2 linked regions of the Sediminicoccus sp. KRV36 genome follow. Each later gene encodes a partner of the first gene's protein in a complex. Links are inferred from orthologs where the notes say so. Each region holds a gene or a part of one and is shown in the gene's direction. Other genes may lie near its edges.

Evidence for each region.
Region 2: the proteins of LHU95_RS11740 (region 1) and LHU95_RS00765 are in contact, whole or in part, in a solved structure (PDB 1A0O), measured with the Escherichia coli proteins. The link is inferred for Sediminicoccus sp. KRV36 from one-to-one orthologs.

Annotation. Positions count from the first base shown.
Region 1 is NZ_CP085081.1:2,511,219-2,518,629, forward strand. Bases 1,902-4,760 are described here. They hold LHU95_RS11740 (chemotaxis response regulator CheY), read left to right. Parts: upstream 1,902-3,067; coding sequence 3,068-3,454; downstream 3,455-4,760. Other genes in these bases: fliM (flagellar motor switch protein FliM), read left to right, coding at 1,902-1,954; LHU95_RS11730 (DUF6468 domain-containing protein), read left to right, coding at 1,951-2,361; LHU95_RS11735 (hypothetical protein), read left to right, coding at 2,375-3,010; LHU95_RS11745 (protein phosphatase CheZ), read left to right, coding at 3,447-4,037; LHU95_RS11750 (hypothetical protein), read left to right, coding at 4,037-4,760. Outside these bases: flagellar basal-body rod protein FlgF, read right to left, coding at 1-192; LHU95_RS11720 (flagellar basal body-associated FliL family protein), read left to right, coding at 393-893; more of fliM, read left to right, coding at 914-1,901; more of LHU95_RS11750, read left to right, coding at 4,761-7,099; speD (adenosylmethionine decarboxylase), read left to right, coding at 7,278-7,411. UniProt on the Escherichia coli protein: Involved in the transmission of sensory signals from the chemoreceptors to the flagellar motors.
Region 2 is NZ_CP085081.1:169,493-174,831, reverse strand. What follows is about bases 1-3,063. They hold LHU95_RS00765 (chemotaxis protein CheW), read left to right. Parts: upstream 1-314; coding sequence 315-2,813; downstream 2,814-3,063. Other genes in these bases: LHU95_RS00760 (chemotaxis protein CheW), read left to right, coding at 2,900-3,063; LHU95_RS00770 (histidine phosphotransferase family protein), read left to right, coding at 1-150. Outside these bases: more of LHU95_RS00760, read left to right, coding at 3,064-3,316; LHU95_RS00755 (response regulator), read left to right, coding at 3,330-3,707; LHU95_RS00750 (chemotaxis response regulator protein-glutamate methylesterase), read left to right, coding at 3,704-4,771; LHU95_RS00745 (protein-glutamate O-methyltransferase CheR), read left to right, coding at 4,785-5,339. UniProt on the Escherichia coli protein: Involved in the transmission of sensory signals from the chemoreceptors to the flagellar motors. CheA is autophosphorylated; it can transfer its phosphate group to either CheB or CheY.

The DNA of each region.
Region 1 (7,411 bases):
CCAGGTGTAGCCGACATTGGCACTGCCGAGCGGGCCATGGACGCGGCCCTGGCGTTCCACATGCTCGGCAAAGATCGGCCGGCTGGCGCGATAGCCGGGCGTATCCGCATTGGCGAGGTTGTTGGCCGTCAACTGGCTCGCGCGCATCTGCGCGGAGAGACGGGAGAGAACGATATAACCTGGGCTGTCCATGGCGCACTCCATCAGGAACCTGGGATGTGCTGCGCAAGGGGCGTGCCAGCGCCATGGCGGCGCATGCGGAGCAATCCGGCACGGATTGCCGGCTTCTGGCGGCAATCCTTGCCCATGGCGGGCAGCATCGCGCCGCAAGGCTTCGTTAACCTCGATGCGCCACAACCCGAGTCTGCAACGACCAGAAGGGTGTTGGCGCCATGGCGGCGGCGAAGGGCGAAGAGCTGAAGGGGGAGGCGGAGGCCAAGCCCAAGCGGTTGAAGAAGAAATTGATCTTGCTGGCATTGCCGCTGGTTCTGGGCGGCGCGGGGGCAGGGCTCTGGTTCAGCGGCATGCTGTCCCCCAGCCCGCCAGCGACGGCCCCGGAAGCCGCGGCCGAGCCCGCACCGGTCAATCGCCAGCCGGTCTTTGTCAGCATGCCCGACATCACCGCCAATCTGAACGCGCCGGGGCGGCGTGCCTTCATCCGCGTGCGCAGCCAAGTCGAGGTGGCCGGCCCGCAGGATGCGGCAGCCTTGCAGGCGGCTATGCCGCGCCTCGTGGATCTCTTCACGACCTATCTGCGGGAAATCCGGCCGGAGGAGTTGCGCGGCAGCGCCGGCACGCATCGCCTGCGGGAGGAATTGATCGCCCGCGCCAATATCGCCGCCGCCCCGGCCCGCGTGACCGATGTGCTCTTCACCGAGATCCTCGTCCAATGAGCGGCAGCGAGGAAGACGACATGGCGGCCGCCTGGGGCGCGGCCCTGGCCGAGGAAGATGGCCCGCCCGCGGCCGACATACCCCCCGACTCCACGCGTGTCCTGAACCAGGCCGAGATTGACAGCCTGCTCGGCTTCGAAGGCGGGGAGGGGGATGATGCCGGCAAGACCGGGATGGAGCGGATGATCCTCTCCGGCCTCGTATCCTATGAGCGCCTGCCGATGCTCGAAATCATCTTTGATCGGCTTGTCCGCATCCTCTCGACCAGCTTGCGCAACTTCACCTCGGACAATGTCGAAGTCTCGATTGACAGTGTGGCGAGCCAGCGTTTCGGCGATTATCTCAATTCGGTTCCGCTGCCCGCGATGCTGGCCGTCTTCAAGGTGGCGGATTGGGATAATTTCGGGCTGATCGTCGTGGATTCCTCGATGATCTATTCCGTCGTGGATGTGTTGCTGGGGGGGCGGCGCGGCACGGCGGCCATGCGCATCGAAGGCCGGCCCTACACCACCATCGAACGCACGCTGGTCGAGCGGCTGATCGGCGTGGTCCTGCGCGATCTCGGCGAGGCCTTCGCCCCCATCACCAATGTCGAATTCCAGTTCGAGCGGCTTGAGGTGAATCCGCGCTTCGCGACCATCTCGCGCCTGGGCAATGGCTGCGTCCTCACCCGGCTGCGGATTGACATGGAGGATCGCGGCGGGCGGCTCGAATTGCTGCTGCCCTACGCCACGCTGGAGCCGGTGCGGGAGCTGCTGCTCCAGCAATTCATGGGCGAGAAATTCGGCCGCGACAGCATCTGGGAAACCCACCTGGCCGAGCAGCTGCGCCACACCGACATCGCGCTGGATGTGGTGCTGGATGAGCAGGTGATGCCGCTCTCCAGCGTCATCGCGCTGAAGCCTGGCGATCGCATCATGCTGAATGCCATCCCTGGCGCCCCGGTGCGGCTGCAATGCGGCACGGTGCCGCTCTTCATCGGCGAATTCGGCCGTCGCGAGAACCGGCCGGCGGTGCGGATTTCAGAGAGCCTGGGACCGGTGGGAGAACTTCTGGCATGAACGCATGGGAATGGGCGGCCCAGATGGCCGTCATCGGACTGCTGGCGGCCACGCTGCCCATGGCCTGGCGGCTGGATCGCATGCTGCGCGCCGTCCGCGCGGATCGTGCCGCGCTGGAACAGGGTGCCGATGGCCTGGGGGAAGCATCCCGCCATGCGGAAGCGGCCCTGATGCGCCTGCGCGCCACCACCGAGCTGGCTGGCCGGCAAGTGGCGGAACGCGTCGCCGGTGCCGAGGCGATCCGCGAGGATCTGCGCTACCTGGTCGAGCGTGCCGAGAGCCTGGCGGATCGTCTGGAAGCCGCCGTGCAGCAGGCGCGCCCCCTGGCGGGAGCGACCACGCCCCCCTCCCAGGCGGTGCGCAGCGAGGCCGAGCGCGAATTGATCCGCGCCCTGGGCATGAAGTGAGGGAACGCAGGACATGATCCGCCTTCCGCGCCCGCGCCTCCTGCCTCTTTCGCTGCTGGGCATGCTGGCCTTGCTCGGCGTGAAGCTGGAAGGGCTTTGGCCTGATGGGGCGGTGCCTGGCCGGCTGGTTTCGCAAGCCGTGGCCAGCGCGCCCGCCGCCGCGCCCGTCCCGCCGCCCACGCCACCTGTAGCGCCCGCCTCCATACCCATCCCGCGCAGCGAGGCGCCGCCCACGCCAGATGCGCTGGCCGAACGCGCGGTGCTCGAAGCCCTGCGCGCCCGCCGCGCCGAAATCGAAGCGCGCGAGGCCGCATTGGCGCAACGCGAAATGCTGATCGCCGCGGCGGAGCGCCGGCTGGCCGATCGCCTCGATGAGCTGGGGGCCCTGCGCCAGCGGCTGGAGGCCGAGGGCCGCCAGCGCGACGAGCGGACCGAGCAGGGCTGGCGGCAGATGGTGCGGCTCTATGAGGGCATGCGGCCGCGCGATGCGGCCGGCATCTTCGATGATCTGGACATGCCCGTGCTCATCCAGGTGGTGGATCGCATGCGTGAGGCGAAGGCGGCCCCGGTGCTGGCCGCGATGCGCCCGGAGCGCGCGCGCCTGGTGACGACCGAACTCGCCCGGCATCGCTCGCGCCCCTTGGAATAACCGCATCTTAACCCGCACCGCGCCACAAGGGTTGCGGCAACGAAGGAGTGACTGCTGATGGCACTGGACAAGAACATGAACGTCCTCATCGTGGACGATTACAAGACGATGCTGCGCATCATCCGCAACCTGCTGAAGCAGCTCGAATTCGACAATGTGGAAGAAGCAACGGACGGCGCCGAAGCGCTGGCGAAGCTGCGGGCGGGCAATTTCGGCCTGGTCATCAGCGACTGGAACATGGAGCCGATGACGGGCCTCGACCTCCTCAAGGAGGTGCGCGCGGATGCCCGGCTGAAGAACCTGCCCTTCATCATGATCACGGCCGAGAGCAAGACGGAAAACGTCGTCGCGGCGAAGGCGGCGGGCGTCTCCAACTACATCGTCAAGCCGTTCAATGCGGAAACCCTGCGCGAGAAGATCGAGAAGGTCCTGATCCATGCCTGACGGAAGCGGGCAGGACCCGATCGAGCAGGCGGTGCGCCAGGTGCTGGGCAGCCTTGCCGGTGACATGACCAGCGTTGAAGCCTCCCTGCTGGCGGAGCTGGAAGCGCTGGGCCGCGAAGTGCAGCGCGCCAAGTCCGAGATGGCCGCCCTCCGGGTGGACGACATCAATGACAGCCATATCCCCCGCGCCACGGATGAGCTGGACGCTGTGGTGGAGCACACGGCCAAGGCCACCAACGAAATCCTCGATGTCTGTGAAGGGCTGGAGGCGATGCAGTCGCGCCTCTCGTCGGCGGAGGCCGAGAATCTCGGCATCGCCGTGACGCGCATCTACGAGGCATGCAGCTTCCAGGACATCACCGGCCAGAGGATCAGCAAGGTGGTGAGTGCGCTGAAGGCGATCGAGCAGCGTGTGGCCGAGGTCACCGCACGCTTCGCACCGGGTGGCCCCATGCCCGCCGTGGAGGATGAGCTGCCCATCACGCCGGTGACGGAGGGGCGTGCCCTGGCCAATGGGCCACAGATGCCGGGCGCGGCCAGCAGCCAGGAGGAGATTGACCGCCTCCTGGCGAGTTTCGACTGATGCGCGGCCCGGCCCTCGGTCTCCTGCTGGGGCTTCTTGCGCTGCCCGCCCTGGCGCAGGAGCGCGTGGCCGTCCGCACGGGCGACCACGCGGGCCATGGCCGGATCGTCTTCGACTGGGCCGCGCCGCCCAGCTATCAGGCGGAACAGCAGGGGGACCGCGTCATCCTGCGCTTCCCCAATCCCGATACGATTGATCTGGCCGGCGCACGCCGCCTGCCGCGCAATCTCCTGGCCGTTACGCGGGTCGCCGGGGGGGTCGAGCTGACGCTGCGGCCCGGCGCGCGCATGCGGCATTTCCGCAACGGCCCCAAGGTGGCGATCGACCTTCTTGATCCGCCGGAAGCGGGAGCACCGCCAGCACGGCCGGCGGAAACCCGGCAAACCGAGGCCGCAGCGCGCCCGGTGACGCGCCCTGTGGAAGCGCGGCCGGCGCAGGAGAATGCCCGTGTTGCCGCATCCCGGACGGCGCCGCGTGAGCCAGCGCCCCCGCCCAGCAGCGCGGAGTTGTCCAACCGGCCGCCGGCGCCCATTGCAGCTGCCGCGCCGGTGCTGCTGCCTCCATCCGCCCCCACGCCACCCGCCATGCCGCGGAGCGAGCCGACCCCGGCCGGCCCGACCTTGGCCATCGCTCCGCCGCCCACCCCGCCGGCAAGGTCACCGCAGCCCCTTCCTGAGCCCATGCGAGCCGAAGCGCCGGCCGCCACGCCGGAGCAGCCCGCAGTGCGCATACAACAGCCGCCACGTCCCGTTGCGGCGCAGCCACCCTTGGCCAGCTTGGCAGGGCCCGCCCCCCTGCGCGCAAGGCTGGTGGATGACGCCGCTCTTGGTCCTTCCATGCGGCTTACCCTGGGCACCGGCACGGGTCTCGCGGCCCTGCGCCGTGGCGAGCAGGCGCTACTCGTGATCGAGACGGAGCGCCCCATCGAATTCGGCGGCTTGCTGCGTGAGCCGGCCTTCAACGGCATCCAGGCGAGGAGCTTGCCCGGCGCCACATTGGTCACCTTTCCGCTCGCCCCCTCCCGCCAGGTCGCCTTGCGGCAGGAGGGCAATGACTGGTTCGTGGCGCTGGTGCCGCGCCAACATCCGGCGGCCACGGCGATTCCAGCTTTGCGGGCGGAATTCGACCAGGGCCGCACCATCCTGCATGCGGCGCGGCCCACCCGCGTGGTCAGCCTCACGGACCCATTGACGGGCGGCCCGCTGCTGCTCGGCCTGGTTGCGCAGGCGGCACCGCGGCAAATCGTGACGCGCGGCCTCGCGGAGCTTGATCTGCTGGAGACCTTCCTGGGCGTTGCGGTGCTGGCACGGGCGGACCGCGTGGCCTTGCGCACCGGCGCCGAGCGATTCCTGCTGTCGGTGGAGGGCGGCGCCGTCTCGCTGGCGGCCGAGCCAAGCGAAGGCCAATGGGCCGCGATGGGCATGACGCGCAGCTTTGACCTGCACGGCCAGCCCATGCCCGCGCTGCTGGAACGGTTGCGCGCGCAACAGGCCTCCATCGCCTCGGCCGCGCCGCTGCTGCGGGCGGAGCCACGGCTTGCCGCCGCCCAGACGCTGCTGGCGCTGGGCCTCCCGCAGGAGGCGCAATCCATGCTGCGTCTGGGCGCACAGGAAAACCCTGAAGCGGCGCTGGATCGCCGGCAGGCCTTCCTGGCTGGCATGGCCGCGCTGCTGGCCGGCCGGCCGAGCGAGGCGACTGGGTTGGATGCGGAACTCCCTGGCTCCGATGAACTGCTGCTCTGGCGCAGCCTGCGCGCCGCGATGCAGGGCGATGCCCAGGCAGCCGCCCCTGGCCTGGCCGCTGCCTGGCCGCTGCTGTCCGCCTATCCCGAGGGGTTGCGCCGCCGTGTGATTGGCGTGGCAGCCGAGGCGCTGGTCGAGGGTGGGCAGCATGTGGCTGCCCGGCGCCTGATCGAGGGGGCGGCGGATGAGCCTGCCATCCTGCTCGCCCAGGCCAAGCTGGAGGAAGCGAGCGGCCAGCCCGCGCGCGCCCTGGAGGCCTATGAAGCCGCCGCCAATGGTCGGGACCGGCTGATGCGCGCGCGTGCGCTGCGGCGCGGCATTGAGTTGCGGCTGGCGACTGGCCGACTGGATGCGGCGGGCGCTGCGCGCGCGCTGGAGGCGGCGCTGTTTGCGTGGCGCGGGGATGCGATGGAGCTCGCCACGCGGGAGCGGATCGCGGCATTGCGGCGCGAGGCGGGCGACCCGCGCGCGGCACTCGCCCTGCTGCGTGAGACGGAGACGGCCTTCCCCGAGCAGGCGGGCAGTTTGCGCGCCCCGATCCAGGCAGCCTTCCTGCACGCGCTTGAAGTCGAATCACCCCTCGGCGCCGTAGCACTCTACGACGCCCATCCTGAGCTGCTCCCGCCGGGCGAGGCTGGTGAGGCGATGTTGGCGCTGCTGACCGAGCGATTGACCGCGCTGGATCTCTCCGACCGCGCCGCCGCCGTCTTGCGGCGCGCGATGGAGCGGGCCCCGCCGGGTGAGGATCGGGCGGCGCTTGGCGCGCGGCTGGCAGCGCAGCGCCTGGCTGAACGCGATGCGGAGGGCGCGCTCTCGGCCCTTGCCGCCAGTTCCGCGCCACGTCTGCCGCCCGCGCTGGTCGGCGCCCGCAGCCTTCTGGCCGCGCGTGCCGAGGCAAGGCGCGGCAATCGCGCTGTAGCGACGGAGGTCTTGCAGGCGCTCGGCCCGGCGGGGGATGAGGCGCTGTCCGAAATCCTCGCCGATGCGCGCGATTTTACGGGTGCGGCCGCGGCACTGGGTCGCCATCTGGCCTCGCTGCCGGCGGCATCCGGCCCCTTGCCGGAAGACGCGCAGCGGTTGGTGCTGCGCCAGGCGGCGCTGCTGGCCATGGCGGGGGATGAGCGGGGGCTCGCGCAGCACCGCGCCCGCCATGTGGCGCGAATGGCGCCCGGGCAGATGGCGACGGCGTTTGAGGCGCTGACCACGGACCCGGTGCGGGGCCTCGCGGACCTCCCGCGCTTGGCGCGGGAACTGAACCTCTTCCGGAGTTTGCCGCAAAGGCTGGAGCCTTTGCGGACTGCGCAACGCCCGGCCGGTTGAGTCGTGCGTGGGGTGGGGGGGAGGTCCGCGATTTTTTCGGGGCCGAAATGTGGAATTTCATTTGACCCCCCGGCCCCCATGCCCCATATCCCCCGCCACTGACCTGTTCGAACCGACGGCCGCTGGGGCCGCACAGCCGACAATATGGTCATCTGCTGGTGGGAAAGGGGAACCCGACATGGACTCTCTCGTCCGACTGGGGATGGACTCGGAAATGCTCCCGAGCGACGCCCAGAATGCGACACATGCGTCGGCCACGGCTGGCTCCATCAGCGAGGCGAAGGATTACTTCGTTGAGCGCAATGGCGTCCG
Region 2 (5,339 bases), 2.3 Mb from region 1 along the record:
GGCAGCCCGGAACAGGCGCTGGCCGAGGGCCCGCGCCGGGTGCTGGCACCCTGGGTCGTGGCCCAGGCCCTGGCCGAGGGGGCGGAGCTGAGCTTTGCGCTGGGGGCCGGCCCCTCGCTTCCACCGCTGCTCATTGCGCCCTCGGCCTGAGGGGGGCGGCCGCGCGGCGCGTTGCAGATTGCGCTGCAAATCTCCGGCTGACGATGGCCGAAATTCTCTCGGGCGGCATTTACGGTTTCTTCGCCAGCGCCGGCGCATCCTCCTGGTCATCGTTGTCCCCGTCTCCAAGGGGGCACGCCTAGAAGGGACCGCCGATGGACGACCTGCTCGCCGATTTCCTGACCGAGACCAATGAAGGTCTGGCCAGCCTGGATGCCGCCCTGCTGCAGCTGGAACGCAACCCGGCCAATGGCAGCGTCCTCTCGGAGGTGTTCCGCACCGTCCATACCATCAAGGGAACCTGCGGCTTCCTCGGCCTGCCCCGCCTGGAGGCCGTGGCCCATGCGGCCGAGAATGTGCTGGGTCTCTGGCGCGATGGCACGCTGCCGGTCACGCAGGCCGGCATCACGCTGATCCTCTCGGCGGCGGATCGCTTCAAGCAGATCATCGCCGGGCTCGAAGCCACGGGCAGAGAGCCGGCCGGCGATGACGCGCCGCTGAAGGCGGCCCTGGCCGCCGCCGCCTCGGGCGAGGCGGCCCTGCCCGCCATCGAGGCCGTGGCCGACGCCGCCTCCATGCCCGAACCCCAGGCCGAGGCTACGCCCGGCAGCAGCAATGCGCCCCAGACCATCCGCGTGGCGGTGGATGTGCTGGAGGATCTCATGGTCCTCGTCAGTGAGCTGGTCCTGACGCGAAACCAGCTCATGCAGCTCGCCCGCGCCGAGGAGAATGCAGCCTTCGCCGTGCCCTTGCAGCGCCTCTCGCAAATCACCTCGGATCTGCAGGATGGCGTGATGAAGACGCGCATGCAGCCCATCGGCAATGCCTGGGCCAAGCTGCCGCGCCTGGTGCGGGACCTCAGCAATGATCTCGGCAAGCGGATCGAGCTGGAAATGCGCGGTGCCGAGACCGAGCTCGACCGCCAGGTGATGGAGCTCATCAAGGACCCGCTGACCCATATGGTGCGCAACAGCGCCGATCACGGGCTGGAGACGCCCGAGCAGCGGCGTGCCGCCGGCAAGAAGGAAACCGGCCGCATCCTGCTCAACGCCTTCCATGAGGGCGGCCATATCGTGCTGGAAATCGGCGATGACGGGCGCGGGCTGAACACCGATCGCATCAAGGCGAAAGTGGTGGCCCAGGGCCTTGCCACCGAGGCCGAGCTCGCCACCATGAGCGAGCGGGAGATCCATCGCTTCATCTTCCGCGCCGGCTTCTCCACTGCGGCCGAGGTCACTTCCGTTTCCGGCCGCGGCGTGGGGATGGATGTGGTGAAGACCAATATCGAGCGCATCGGCGGCATGGTGGACCTCACCTCCCGCGAGCATCGCGGGACGACCTTCAGCATCAAGATTCCCCTCACGCTGGCCATTGCCGCAGCCCTGATCGTAGAGGCGGGCGGCGAGCGCTTTGCCATCCCGCAGGCCGGCGTGCTGGAGCTGGTGCGCGTCGGTGGTGGCGATGGTCCCAAGGTGGAGCGCATCAAGGATGCGGCGGTGCTGCGCCTGCGCGACCAGCTCCTGCCGCTGGTTCCGCTGAAGCATGTGCTGCGGCTGGAGACGGCGGAGGGCCCTGCGGAATCGGAGGGCTTCGTGGTCGTCACGCAGATCGCGGGGCAGCTCTTTGGCATTGTGGTGGATCGCGTCTTCGACACGGAGGAGATCGTGGTGAAGCCCGTCGCCCCCATTCTGCGGCACATCACGATGTTCTCGGGCAACACCATCCTGGGTGATGGCAGCGTGATCATGATCCTGGATCCCAACGGCATCGCGCGCGCCACCGGCCTTGGCATGGAAGGCACGGCCGAGGGCAGCGGCATGCAGGAGGCGACGGCGGCGGCCCGTCGCAGTGAGCGCAACACGGCGCTGCTGCTGTTCCGCGCCGGCCCGGGCGCACCCAAGGCGGTGCCGCTCGGCCTCGTCGCGCGGTTGGAGAATCTCGATGCCGCGCGGATCGAGCGCACGGGGGAGAGCCTCGTGGTGCAGTATCGCGGCACGCTGATGCCGCTGGTGCCGCTCGATGGCTACATGAACCTGCCGGAATCCGGACATCAGCCCGTGCTGGTCTTTGGCGATGGCGATCGCGCCATGGGGCTGATGGTGGAGGAAATCCTCGATGTGGTGGATGTGCCGCTGGAAATGGATGGCGCCGGCCTGCGTCCCGGCTTCCTGGGCAGCTGCGTCGTTGCCGGCAAGGTCACGGATCTGCTGGACACCAGCTACTGGCTGAAGCAGGGCCAGGCGGATTGGTTCGAGCCCCCCGTGGTGATCGGCACCAAGCCGCGCGTCCTTGTGGCCGAGGACAGTGATTTCTTCCGCAACCTGATCGTGCCCGCGATCATGGCCGCCGGCTACGACGTCACCACGGTGAATAACGGCCGCGACGCGCTGCGCCTGCGCGATGCGGGTGAGCGCTTCGACCTCATCATCTCCGATATCCACATGCCCGAGCTGGACGGCTTCGGCCTGGCTCGCGCCGTGCGCGAGGGCGGCGCCTGGGCGGAATTGCCGATGATCGCACTCTCCAGCGCCTCCTCGCCGGTGGATGTGGAGCGCGGCCGCGCGGCCGGCTTCAGCGACTACATCGCCAAATTCGACCGGGACGCGCTGCTCGCCAGCCTGCAGCACTGCCTGCAGCCCCTTCTCGCCCGCTGAACCGAGGACATTCCATGCAGACCACACAAGCCACCCGGCCCGAAAGCCGTTTGCCCCCCACGGCTGCCAATACGGAAGCGACCAGCATGATGCTGACCCTGACCGTTGCCGGGCAGCTCTGCGCCGTGCCGGTGTTGACCGTCCGCGATGTGCTGGGCGTGCAGGCCATTACCCGCATTCCACTCGCCCCGCCCGAGGTCGCGGGCAGCCTCAACCTGCGCGGCCGCATCGTGACGGCGGTGGATCTGCGCAGCCGCCTCGGGCTGCCGGCGCGTGAGGCCGGCATGGTCGCGATGAGTGTCGTCGTGGATGTGGGTGGCGAGCTTTACAGCCTGCTGGCGGACCAGGTGGGTGAGGTGCTCTCCCTCAACGCCGAGGAGTGCGCGCCCAATCCGCAGACGCTGGATGCGGCCTGGAAGGAATTCTCCCTCGGCGTGCATCGCCAGGGGGATCAGCTGCTGGTGCTGCTCGACGTGGATCAGCTTCTGGCGCTGGGCGTCTGAAGGGAAGACGATCATGACCAATGGCACCTGCCTTGTGGTGGATGACAGCTCCGTCGTGCGCAAGGTCGCGCGCCGCATCCTGGAGCGGCACGGCTTCACCGTGCGCGAGGCGGAGGATGGGCAGAAGGCGCTGGATGCCTGCCGGGCCGAAATGCCGCGCGCCGTCCTGCTGGATCGCAACATGCCCGTGCTGGATGGCATCGGCTTCCTGCGGGCGCTGCGCGCCGAATTCGGCCCTGATGATCCGGTGGTGGTGATGTGCACCACCGAGGCAGGGACGGAGAAGATCCTCGAAGGGCTGGAGGCAGGGGCGCATGAATATGTGATGAAGCCGTTCGACGAGGATATTCTCTGCGACAAGCTGGCGCAGGTGGGACTGCTGCCGGCATGAGTACCTCAGCGCCGGCCAAGCTGCGCGTCATGCTGTGCGATGACAGCTCGACCGTGCGTGCCGCCCTGGCCCGCGTGCTGGAGACGGACCCCGCCATCGCGGTCGTGGCGCGGGTGGGCGATGGGGCGCAGGCGCTGGCCGCACTGGATGGCGCGCCTTCAGCCGAGCGCGCGCAGGTTGTCCTGCTTGACCTCGAAATGCCGGTGATGGACGGCATGACGGCCCTGCCGCTCATCCTCCGGCGCGAACCGCGGCCCATTGTCATCGTGGCCAGCGCCCTGACCCAGCGGGGGGCCAGCGCCACGATGGAGGCGCTGCGCGCTGGCGCCTCCGACTATATCCCCAAGCCTGGCGCCGCGGGTGGCGGGCTGAATGATCCGAATTTCCGCGCCGATCTTCTGGCCAAGGTGAAGGGCTGGGCCAGGCTGCGCCAGCCCACCGCGCGCGTGGCGGCCAGCCCGCCGCGCCCGGCACGGCGGGGCGAGCCGCCGCGGATCATCTGCATCGGCAGTTCCACGGGCGGCCCGCAGGCGCTGGCGGCACTTGTGCGCAGGCTGCCCAGGTTGATCACCCTGCCCGTGGTGATCGTGCAGCACATGCCCGCCGGCTTTACCGCCATGCTCGCCAAGCACCTGGACGCGCTGGGTGGCCCCCCGGTGAGCGAGGCGCGGCAAGGCGAGGTGCTGGAGGCCGGGCGCATCTACCTCGCCCCCGGCGATCATCATCTGCTGGCCAAGGCCGAAGGCGCGCGCACCGTGCTGCACCTCTCCGACGCGCCACCCGAGAATTTCTGCCGCCCGGCCGTGGACCCGACCCTGCGCAGCCTGATCGCCATCTATGGCCGCGCCGTGCAGGCCGTGATCCTGACCGGCATGGGCCATGACGGCCTGATGGGTTGCCGCGCCCTGGCGCAGGCCGGCGGTGCCATCTGGGCCCAGGATGAAGCCTCCTCCGTGGTCTGGGGCATGCCGGGCGCCGTCGCGCGCGCCGGCCTCGCCCAGGAACAGGGAACCCCCGAATCGCTGGGCGATGCCCTGGCCCATCTCTGCGGAAGACGCCCATGAACGGAAGAATCGCATGAATCCTGCGCCCCTGAACCCCGCCACATTCAGCTACCTCACCGGCATCGTGAAGACGCGCTCCGGCGGCATCATCGGTGCCGATCAAGGCTACATGCTGGAGACGCGCCTGGCGCCGCTGCTGAAGCGCGAGGCGCTGCGTGACCTGGAGGCGCTGGCCACGCGCCTGAAAGCCCCCCGCAGCGATGGCCTGGCGCAGGAAATGACGGAGCTTCTCACCACGAATGAGAGCAGCTTCTTCCGCGATACGCGCCCTTTCGAGCATCTGCGCGCCTTGCTGCCGGAGATGCACAGGGCCCGTGCGCCGGGGCAGCCGCTGCGCATCTGGTCCGCCGCATGCTCGACCGGGCAGGAGGCCTATTCCATCGCGATCATCCTGGCCGAACTGGCTGAGGCGGATACCAGCTTTCGCACGCGCCGCGTGGAGATCATCGGCACGGACATCACCTCCGCCGTGGTGGAACGCGCACGTGCCGGCGTCTTCACGCAGTTCGAGGTGCAGCGCGGCATGCCGATCCGCACCTTGATGAAGCGCTTCGTGCAGGAGGATACG